Regions from separate parts of the Blautia sp. HCN-20427 genome, predicted to be linked through region 1. Evidence: riboswitches for the same ligand, from Rfam matches in the RefSeq annotation. Region 1 holds a riboswitch; the other holds the start of a gene.
What was found. A riboswitch is a leader RNA that binds a small molecule or an ion and turns the genes downstream of it on or off. The one in region 1 is predicted to bind FMN.

Region 1 (5,086 bases):
TTTTTCCTGAATCAGCATAGGTGTATTGGCTCGCCCGAATTCCAGAATTTTATCTCTGTCCGCAATAAAAAAATAGGCAGATAATATGGTAAAAATAATGGAAATCAAAATACTGGGCAGATTTTTGGCAAGATCACTGGCCTGATCTACGGTAATCTGGCTGACTTTTCCCACAGCCTCTCCGGTAATCTGTCCAATACTCGTCTGAAAATCTTCAATAGCCGTCTGTACACTCTCCGGCATTTCATCTATCAACCGGGACATATTGTCTCCTGCATCCTGAAATTCCTGGCGTATACTCCCATAAATTTCCGGAGCCTGGTCTATCAGTGACCGCGTTTCTTCTACGGCCTTTACTCCTACGAAATAAATGCCGCACACAATTCCCGCCAAAACCGCAATAATCAACAGCATGGACGTATGCTTTCGGGCAACTTTAAGCCGCCGCTCCAGCATACGCACCAGCGGATTGGCAATCAGAGCAATACACCAGCCAATGACAAAGGGCATAAAAAATCTCAGAAATTTAATTCCTATAAAAATCCCTGCCGCCATTGCTGCAATGGTTATCATAAATACCAAAATACTTTTCGCATATTTTTTCCATTTCATTTTCAAGACTCCTGACATTGCAAATTTCCGTAAACGTAAACTGCCCATATATGCATATAATTTCTGCACATATGGGCAATCCATTCCCAGCCGGTGTGTTCTAGTGGCTTGGATTGCACTATATGCAATCATTATACCACATGTTTCGGAACTGGAAACCAATTATCTGAAATTTTTACAATTCTTTCAGAAATCCGAACGGTTCTTCATCATGTATAAAATGCATCAGCATGTAAGAACACATTATCGCTGTATTTTCTTCTCTTAAAATCCGTTTTGCCTCTTCCCGGTCTGCCAGGACAACTTCTATTTCCTCTGTGTCCTCCTGATAGTCTCCTGAAATTTCACCCGATGCTATGCCGAACACAGTGGCGCAGCATTCGTCAGTCAGACCAATGGTGGTAAAAGCCGGTTTTTCATATGCCTCGGAAACAGAAGCAGGGACAAACGTAAGCCCTGTCTCTTCTTTCATCTCCCGAACTGCGGTTTCCCGGTAATCCTCTCCTCTTTCCACCAAACCTGCCGGAAATTCATAGACATAATCATCAATGCTGTATCGGTACTGGCGTATCAGTACCACTTTATCCTGCGCTTCACCGTACAGACTGTAGATGACCACGCCATCCGGATGCAGCGTATGGCTTTTCAGCTTTAGTTCTCTTTCTTCTTTTGCTCTGGAAGCCACATAATATTTTCCCTTTTTCCCGGTCTTGCTCTCCCTGTCCAACTCGTAAAGATTGACAAAGGGATTTGCTGTCTTACGGGTAATTCCTGTGATTTTCGCCACTTTATTCTCCTTTCAGCAGAACCTTCAGACGCTTGTAGGAAAGCATGGTAATCCCTGAAATCATCACACCTTTTATGAGATTAAAAGGAACCATGGACAGCAGAACAAAAGTCACCATATTGTTGATAGCCGGGTTAATTTTCGTTCCCATGGCAATAAAGCTGTCCACAGGGATTCCCATTGCCACACTATACAGGGGAAACATCACAAAGGCATTGGAGAGACATCCCACAGCTGCCATGGTCACAGTTCCCACAGACATTCCAATCAGTGCGTTTTTCGCTGTTTTTCTGCGTTTATAAAACAGACCTGCCGGCACTGCAAAGGAGCAGCCGATTAGGAAATTTGACAATTCTCCCACCCCTGCTGTGGTAGTACCGTGAGTGACAATGTGAAGCAGGTTTTTCAGAAGTTCAATGATAATACCTGCCAGAGGCCCCATGGCAAAGGTTCCCACTACTACCGGAATCTCCGAAAAATCCATCTGCACAAAAGGCGGTGCAATAAACGGCAGCGGAAATTCAAACATCATCAGAACCGTAGCCACAGCCCCAAGCATGGCTATCTGTATGGTAGTTCTTAATTTTGACCTGTTTTGTGTTCCCTGGATTCTCTTGTTTACAACTGCTTCCTGACTCATGTTTCATTTCTCCTTTTCATGAATGATTTTTCATAAAAGGAAATTCTTCTTCTATGATTTTTGAAACTTCAAAAAAAGAGAGGCAACCGCACCTTTTGGGGGCTCCTCTCTTTGAAAGTCGTACAAAATCATAACCTTCTTCTCTCATCCAGACTATACTGTCGGTACCGGAATCACACCGGTTCAGCCGTAAAATACGGGTCGCGGACTTTTACCGCCGGTGGGGAATTGCACCCCGCCCCGAAGAATTTTCTTTTATTTACTATGCATTATATACCTTGTATCCATATCTTGCAACTGTTTTTTCCATGCTGCCGCTTTAAATTTCTGCTGTGGCCTCCAGAAGCCATGTACGTTCCTCTTCCTCCAGCATGGGGCCAACGATTTCATAAACCTTTTTATGATATGCATTTAACCACTGCCGTTCTGCTTTTGTCAGCATCTCCGGAAGAATAGCTTCTCTTTCGTAAGGAACCCAGGTTACGTTTTCAAATTCCATGAACTGTCCATATCCATTTTTCTCTGCTTTTTTGCACAGAAGGAGGTTTTCGGTACGAATACCGTATTTTCCTTCCAGATACAGTCCCGGCTCGTTGGAAGTAAGCATGCCTTCCTCTAATGGTGTGGTGTTGCCGCGTCTTCCGTTTGCGCGCACTCTCCAGTTGATATTCTGAGGACCTTCGTGCACATTCAGAAGATATCCAACGCCGTGTCCGGTTCCATGATTAAAGTCCAGCCCTCTTTCCCAGAGCGGTCCCCTTACCAGAGCGTCCAGATTGGCGCCGCTGCAACCGTACTGGAATTTTGCCATAGCCAGACGGATATGTCCCTGCAGCACCAGAGTGAAATGTTCTTTCTGCTGCTGTGTCAGTTCCCCTACGGCAATGGTTCTGGTAATATCTGTAGTTCCCTGCCAGTACTGTCCGCCGGAATCAATCAGGAAAAATCCCTTTGGCTCTACTTTTGCAAATTCCGTTTCTGTAGGCGCGTAATGACACATAGCAGCGTTTGGTCCATAGGCACAGATAGTTTCAAAACTCAAGTCCAGGCAGTCCGGGTCTTCTTTTCTGAGTTCCAGACTTTTTTCGGCTGCACTGTATTCTGTGACTTCTCCGCTTCCCACATTTTGCTTCAGCCAGTAAATGAAACGGCACATAGCTTTTGCGTCCTTGATATGGGCAATACGGATATTCTCCATTTCTGTCTGATTTTTATTCCCCTTCATAACAGCCGCCGGATTGGGAGCAAACACTACTTCTGTGTGCTCCGGAATAGACTTGTACAGGGTATAGTTGGTACAGATGTCCTCCACCAGCACTTTGTCGGAATCCTTCAATGTTTTTACTGCATCATAAATTTCAAAATATGGGTGCAGTTCTACTCCCGCTTTTTCTAATTCTGCCCGTACTTCTCCGGAAACAGCCTCTTCCTGTACATAGAAGTATACCTTATCCATGGTTATCATGACATAGGAAAGTACCACTGGATTGTACACAATATCATTGCCGCGGATATTCAAAAGCCATACAATATCATCCATACTGCAGATGATATGGGTATTGGTTCCCTCTTTTTTCATTTCTTCACGGACAGCCGCTATTTTTTCTTCTCTGCGCTGTCCTGCATATTTTACATCCAGCAGATAAACCGGTTCTTTGGACATCTGCGGACGGTCTGTCCAGATTTTACCGCCCAGGTCCTCACCGCATTTTAAAGTGCCGTTTTTCTTCGCCAGAAGCGCTTCAAACTCTTTGCCCTCTGCCACATGAATGGTTCTTCCGTCACAGCCAAGACAGCCATTCTCCGGCAAATGTTCTTCCAGAAATTCTTCTACTGTGGGAACACCCTCTTCTCCCATTTTCATCAGCGCAACGCCTGTGCCTTCCAGCTGCTTTGCTGCCTGGATAAAGTATCTTCCGTCTGTCCACAGATATGCGCCGTCCGCTGTCACCAGCAGAGTTCCCGCAGAACCGGAGAAACCGGAGAGCCAGGCCCGAACTTTAAAATAAGTACCCACATATTCTGACTGATGGAAATCTGCAGTGGGCACCAGATACATATCCATGCCCGCTGCCTTCATTTCCTGCTGCAGCATTTTGATTCTTTCCTGATTCACATTCATGATAAACCCGCCTTTCTTTACTGAATTCCTTTCATGGTAAGGGAAATTCTCTTTTTCTTCATATCTACGCCCAGAACTTTTACGTCTACCACATCACCTACGCTGACTGCTTCCAGCGGATGCTTAATGTAACGCTCTGTCATCTGGGAAATATGCACCAGCCCGTCCTGATGGACGCCGATGTCCACAAAAGCACCGAAATCAATCACATTCCGGACGGTTCCCTTTAACACCATACCCTCTTTTAAATCTTTCATATCTAATACGTCTGTACGCAGAATCGGCTTCGGCATCTCTTCACGCGGGTCGCGTCCCGGCTTGGTCAGTTCTTTTACCATATCCCGCAGGGTAATTTCGCCGATACCCAGCTTTTCAGCGGTTTTTGCATAATCTTTGACAAAATACACGCCATGACCGCCAAAAATATCTTCCGGCTTCATCCCCATGCTTTCCAGGAATTTTTCTGCCGCTGCGTAGCTTTCCGGATGTACGCTGGTAGCGTCCAGAGGATTTTTTCCGCCCCGGATGCGCAGGAAACCGGCACACTGTTCAAAGGCTTTCGGCCCTAATTTTGCCACCTTTAAGAGTTCTTTTCTATCGGTAAACTGGCCGTTTTCTTCTCTGTAAATTACGATATTTTTTGCAATGGCTTTGCTGATACCCGACACATATTCCAGAAGGGAAACAGACGCAGTGTTTAAGTCCACGCCAACTTTATTTACACAGTCTTCTACCACACCGGACAGGGCTTCTCCCAACTTTTTCTGGTTCATATCGTGCTGATACTGTCCCACACCAATGGATTTCGGGTCAATTTTTACCAGTTCGGCCAGAGGATCCTGCAGTCTTCTGGCAATAGACGCCGCACTTCTCTGTCCCACGTCAAAGTTCGGAAATTCTTCTGTGGCAAGCTTGCTGGCAGAAT
Region 2 (5,086 bases), on a different contig from region 1:
AAGTTCATTCTATGTGGGATGCAACAACAGAAACGTACGAATATTTTCAAGTGCCAGTGTACGAAGAAATAATAGAGAAGTCCATATTGGACTTTGCTGGTACAGAGTATATAGAGGAACCGGAACAAAGACCCAGTTATGGCGCTTATTTACCAGAATATTCTTTCTCGTCAGGGGATGAAAGTTCTGCTGCATCTTGGGATTTGCAGTTGATTGTTGAATTTAGCCCGGTAGAAACTTGTGTTCCCAATAAGCCGGTTTTGGTAAAGATTAAAAGGGTATTGTGGGGAGATACCCATGGAAGTGACGGGCTGTGGCTGTGTGACCATAATACCGAGATGCCGGAAACTTTGGAAGCCGGAAAAACATATATTGCTAATTTAATGTCTAAAAATAATTCTCATGAAAAAAATGCGGCGGGAACCAGCGTTGAATGGTATCCTACAAAGATGAATCCTCTTACTACGCAGTGCGACAAATCCGGAGACGCATTGCCGAGTGAGTTAAATGAAAAAGAAGGAGTTTCCTGGGAAGAAGTGACAGAGGATTTCTATGAATCCGGCCGGGGAAAATATTGGTTGAATCTGGCAAAAAGTTATGAAATGTTGAACGATACGGTTTCCGTTTTGCCAACAAACAGTTTGGTTTTGTTGCCTTCTTTTCATTCTAAGAAGTCTATAGTAGTATCAGGGAGGGAAATTTCTAAAGAAGAATTTCAGGCGGGAGAAAGGGTCTGTCTTATTGAGAAAGAATTTGCCGACTTGAACGGACTACAGCCGGGTGACAAAATTTCTTTGCCTTTATATTATGTAGATGCTTATAATTATACCGGAACAGGCATAGACTATAGTTTATTAAATACCAAAGGAGAAATTTATCCGGTTTTTTCTGCGCATGAATATAAGATTGTGGGAATTTATCAATATCAGGATAGAAGGAATCTTTCTTCTTATAATCAGACAGAAATGAAATGGAATCAAATTATTATTCCTTCGGCGTCAGTGAAAGAATCAACGGAAAATAACATCGTAGCGGCAGGCCCCATGGTTCACAGGACAACTTCTTTTCAAATACCAAATGGAACCAGTAAGGACTACATAGAGGCATTTTCTAAAATAGAAAAAAGTAACCTTCTGGAAATTACCTTTGAGGATAATGGGTATGAAAAGATAAAAAAGGAACTTGACGAGAACCGAATGATTGCATTTTTGTTATGTGGTTTTGGAATTCTGTCGGTGGTTCTGGTGGTTTTGCTGCTGTTATACTTTTTTGTAGTAAAACAGAAAAAAAGGATTGCCGTGGAACGAGCCATGGGTGCGGGAAAAGGACAGTGTAGAATGTCCATGGCAGGAGGATTAGCGGTAGTTGTATTATTTGCGGCAATTATAGGAAGTATTTTAGGGGGAAGTCTTATGAATACAGTGCTGCAAAGAGAAAATGCGGAAGAAAAGGAAACTTATTTCAGCACGAAATACAGTGTCAGACAAGATGTTGCAGAAGCACCGGCGGAAGAGTTGGAAAAATCTCTGGTAGAAAGAACGGTGGTAATGTTTGCAGTACCTCCGGTTCTTACTCTTTTTGTGGTGGCCATAGCCATTGGGATTATTAACAGACAATTCCAGACGGAACTTCTTATGTTGTTAGAAGATAGGGAGAGTTCATAGGCAACGAGATTATATATAATCTATAAATGAGTAAATATCAAATGAGAAAATGCTTGTCTACTCCCTCAGCCTCATAATTCTGCACCCATAAATAATGCTCATGTGCGGTGAAGTAACAACCAAGAATTTGCAAGACAGCAGTTTACGATTCCGTTTTTAACTTTTGGTTAATTTTCTAAATCATCAATTTAACAACGGCTCTATTGTTCCTTAAAGCCTACTCTGCTATCATAAAGGCATAAACACAAGGAGGTTCGCTATGAAAATTAATCAGATTATTCGGGAAAAGCGGAAAGAGTTATCTTTGACACAAGAGCAAATTGCCGAGTTTTTAGGTGTATCCGCACCGGCTGTAAACAAATGGGAGAAAGGAGTTTCCCAAACAAAAGGATATTAAGGAATAACCTGTGTTTACCTGCTTGCAAATTATTGTATTTGACGAATGAGAAAAAACTTTCTATTGACAGAAACAATGTCAAATATTATAATTGTCCGTAATTGAATAACTATCTTCAGGGCAGGGTGCAATTCCCTACCGGTGGTACAGCCCACGAGCCGAAAGGCATGATTTGGTGAAATTCCAAAGCCGACAGTATAGTCTGGATGAAAGAAGATGAAAGTATATTTATGCTTTTTTGCGTGCTCTGAAATGATTTCATATCGTTTCGGAGCATTTTCTTTAATCGCATAAATCCTCTTTTGCATGTCTTGGATAGCTTTTATTCAAGGCATGTATTTTTTGGGAGGTGTAAAAATGAGCGATGCAGAATACATGAAATTAGCAATAGAACTGGCGAAAAAAGGAGCTGGCTACGTGAACCCTAATCCTATGGTCGGAGCGGTAATTGTAAAAGATGATCAGATTATCGGACAGGGATATCATGAATTTTTTGGCGGATTGCACGCTGAAAGAAATGCACTTAAAAATTGCAGGGAGTCACCTGTAGGAGCAACACTTTATGTAACACTTGAACCATGCTGCCATTATGGAAAGACACCACCTTGTACAGAAGCAATTATTAAAAGTGGCATTACAAGAGTAGTCGTTGGAACTTTAGACTGTAATCCTATTGTGTCTGGAAAAGGTGTAAAGATACTTGAGGAAAACAATATTCAAGTTGCTGTAGGAATTTTAGAAATGGAATGTCAACAGTTAATCAAAGTTTTTAGAAAATATGTTACAAAGCACATTCCCTATGTTTTTATGAAATATGCAATGACACTGGACGGGAAGATAGCAACTTATGCAAATCAATCAAAATGGGTAAGTGGAGAAGAAGCGAGAAAACAGGTACATCAATTCCGACATAAGGTTACCGCAATCGTGGTAGGAGTCAATACTGTTATTCAAGATAACCCTTTACTGACATGCCGATTAGAGAATGGAAAAAATCCTGTCCGTATCGTATGTGATACAAATTTAAGAACACCCATTACATCAAAAATTATAAAAACAGCGAATGATATTAAGACTTATATTGCTACTTCTTCTAGTGATGAAAGTAAGATAGGTCTTTATAGAAAATACGGTTGTGAAATTATTCATACAAAGAAAAAAGGTAATTATATTGACTTAATGAATTTAATGCAATGTTTAGGAAATATGCAGATAGATAGCCTGCTTTTAGAGGGCGGAAGTGCAATGAATTGGAGTGCTCTTGAACAACAAATTGTCGATGAGGTGCAAGTCTACATAGCACCAAAAATATTTGGTGGGAGTGCAAAAAGTCCTGTAAGCGGGCAAGGCGTTGCTTTTCCTGATGACGCCGTTATGCTTAAACCGTATGCTTTTTCTCAAGTGGGAAATGATTATCTCATAGAAAGTGAAGTGATTTATTCATGTTTACAGGAATAATAGAGGAAATCGGTAAAATAGAAAGAATACAGAAAGATATTTGTAACTGTAAACTATCCATTAAAGCTTCAAAAATATTAGAAGATATACATTTAGGGGACAGCATAGCAGTAAATGGTATTTGCCTTACAGTTACTTGTTTCAATCGACAGTCTTTCACAGTTGATGTGATGAATGAAACATGGAATAGAACAGCTCTTAGTCTGTTAAGACATGGAAGTTGTGTGAATTTAGAAAGAGCTATGCCTATGAATGGCAGGTTGGGCGGTCATATTGTTACGGGGCATATTGATGGAACAGGTAGAATATCTTCTGTGCGTAGAGAGAAAAATGCTGTGTGGTATCAAATCAATACGCAAAGAGAAATCTTAAATTTAATTGTCGAAAAAGGCTCGATTGCTATTGACGGTATTAGTCTTACTGTCGCAAAAGTATCGAAAACAGACTTTTTAGTATCCGTTATCCCACATACTTTAGAGCAAACAGTTCTCAAGGATAAACAAGTTGGGAATATGGTTAATCTTGAAAATGATATATTAGGTAAATATGTGCAGAAACTCATAGACAACAGTAATAAAACGGAGTTATCGAAAGAGTTATTATGCCAATACGGATTTTAACAGAAAGGATAAAGGAATAATGAAATATCAAAAAATAAAAGAGGCATTGCAGGCGTTACAAGAGGGAAAACTTGTTTTGGTTATGGATGATAAAGAGAGAGAAAATGAGGGAGATTTAATTTGTTCGGCACAATCGGCTACAACAGAAAATGTTAATTTCATGGCGACTTATGCAAAAGGCTTAATCTGTATGCCTATGAGTGAAAGTCTAGCTAACCAACTCATGCTTTTCCCTATGGTTGAAAATAATACAGATAACCATGAAACTGCCTTTACGGTTTCTATTGATTATAAGGATGCTACAACAGGTATTTCTGCCGAAGAAAGAGGATTGACGGCTCGTATGTGTGTGGTTGAGAATATAAACCCTCTTGATTTTCGCAGACCGGGACACATGTTTCCTTTGATTGCAAAGAGTGGAGGTGTTCTGGAAAGAAACGGACATACGGAAGCAACTGTTGACCTTTTGCGTTTAGCAGGATTAAAAGAATGTGGTTTATGCTGTGAAATCATGAATGAAAATGGGAAAATGATGAGAACACCTGATTTAATTCAATTTTCCCAAACACACCATATACCAGCTCTTACAATTAAAGAATTACAGGAATATAGAAAAGTATATGATGTGCTTGTAGAATGTGTTTCGATTGTAGAAATGCCCACAAAATACGGGAAATTCAAAGCACATTGCTATGTAAACAAGCTCAATGGAGAACATCATATTGCGTTGGTTATGGGAAATTTAGATAATGGAAATGATGTGTTGTGTCGTGTTCACTCAGAGTGCTTAACAGGAGATGTTTTTGGTTCTTTACGCTGTGATTGCGGACAACAGTTAGATAAAGCTATGAAAATGATTGCAGAAAAAGGTTCAGGCGTATTGCTTTATATGCGACAAGAGGGACGAGGTATCGGTCTTGTTAATAAATTAAAAGCTTATCATTTAC

Region 2: it holds a riboswitch for FMN, as region 1 does, so the genes downstream of both, ribD (bifunctional diaminohydroxyphosphoribosylaminopyrimidine deaminase/5-amino-6-(5-phosphoribosylamino)uracil reductase RibD) here and WKT17_RS15800 (ECF transporter S component) in region 1, are expected to answer to the same signal.

Annotation. Positions count from the first base shown of each region.
Region 1 covers NZ_JBBKBX010000042.1:2,018-7,103, reverse strand. The annotation lists gene ytvI (sporulation integral membrane protein YtvI) at 1-612, opposite strand, end outside; gene WKT17_RS15805 (NUDIX hydrolase) at 788-1,399, opposite strand; gene WKT17_RS15800 (ECF transporter S component) at 1,401-2,039, opposite strand; FMN riboswitch at 2,172-2,291, opposite strand; gene WKT17_RS15795 (aminopeptidase P family protein) at 2,359-4,161, opposite strand; gene WKT17_RS15790 (Tex family protein) at 4,179-5,086, opposite strand, start outside.
Region 2 covers NZ_JBBKBX010000028.1:31,212-36,297, reverse strand. The annotation lists gene WKT17_RS14210 (FtsX-like permease family protein) at 1-1,664, shown strand, start outside; partial or broken gene WKT17_RS14205 (helix-turn-helix domain-containing protein) at 1,924-2,043, shown strand; FMN riboswitch at 2,169-2,283, shown strand; gene ribD (bifunctional diaminohydroxyphosphoribosylaminopyrimidine deaminase/5-amino-6-(5-phosphoribosylamino)uracil reductase RibD) at 2,419-3,519, shown strand; gene ribE (riboflavin synthase) at 3,504-4,139, shown strand; gene WKT17_RS14190 (bifunctional 3,4-dihydroxy-2-butanone-4-phosphate synthase/GTP cyclohydrolase II) at 4,159-5,086, shown strand, end outside.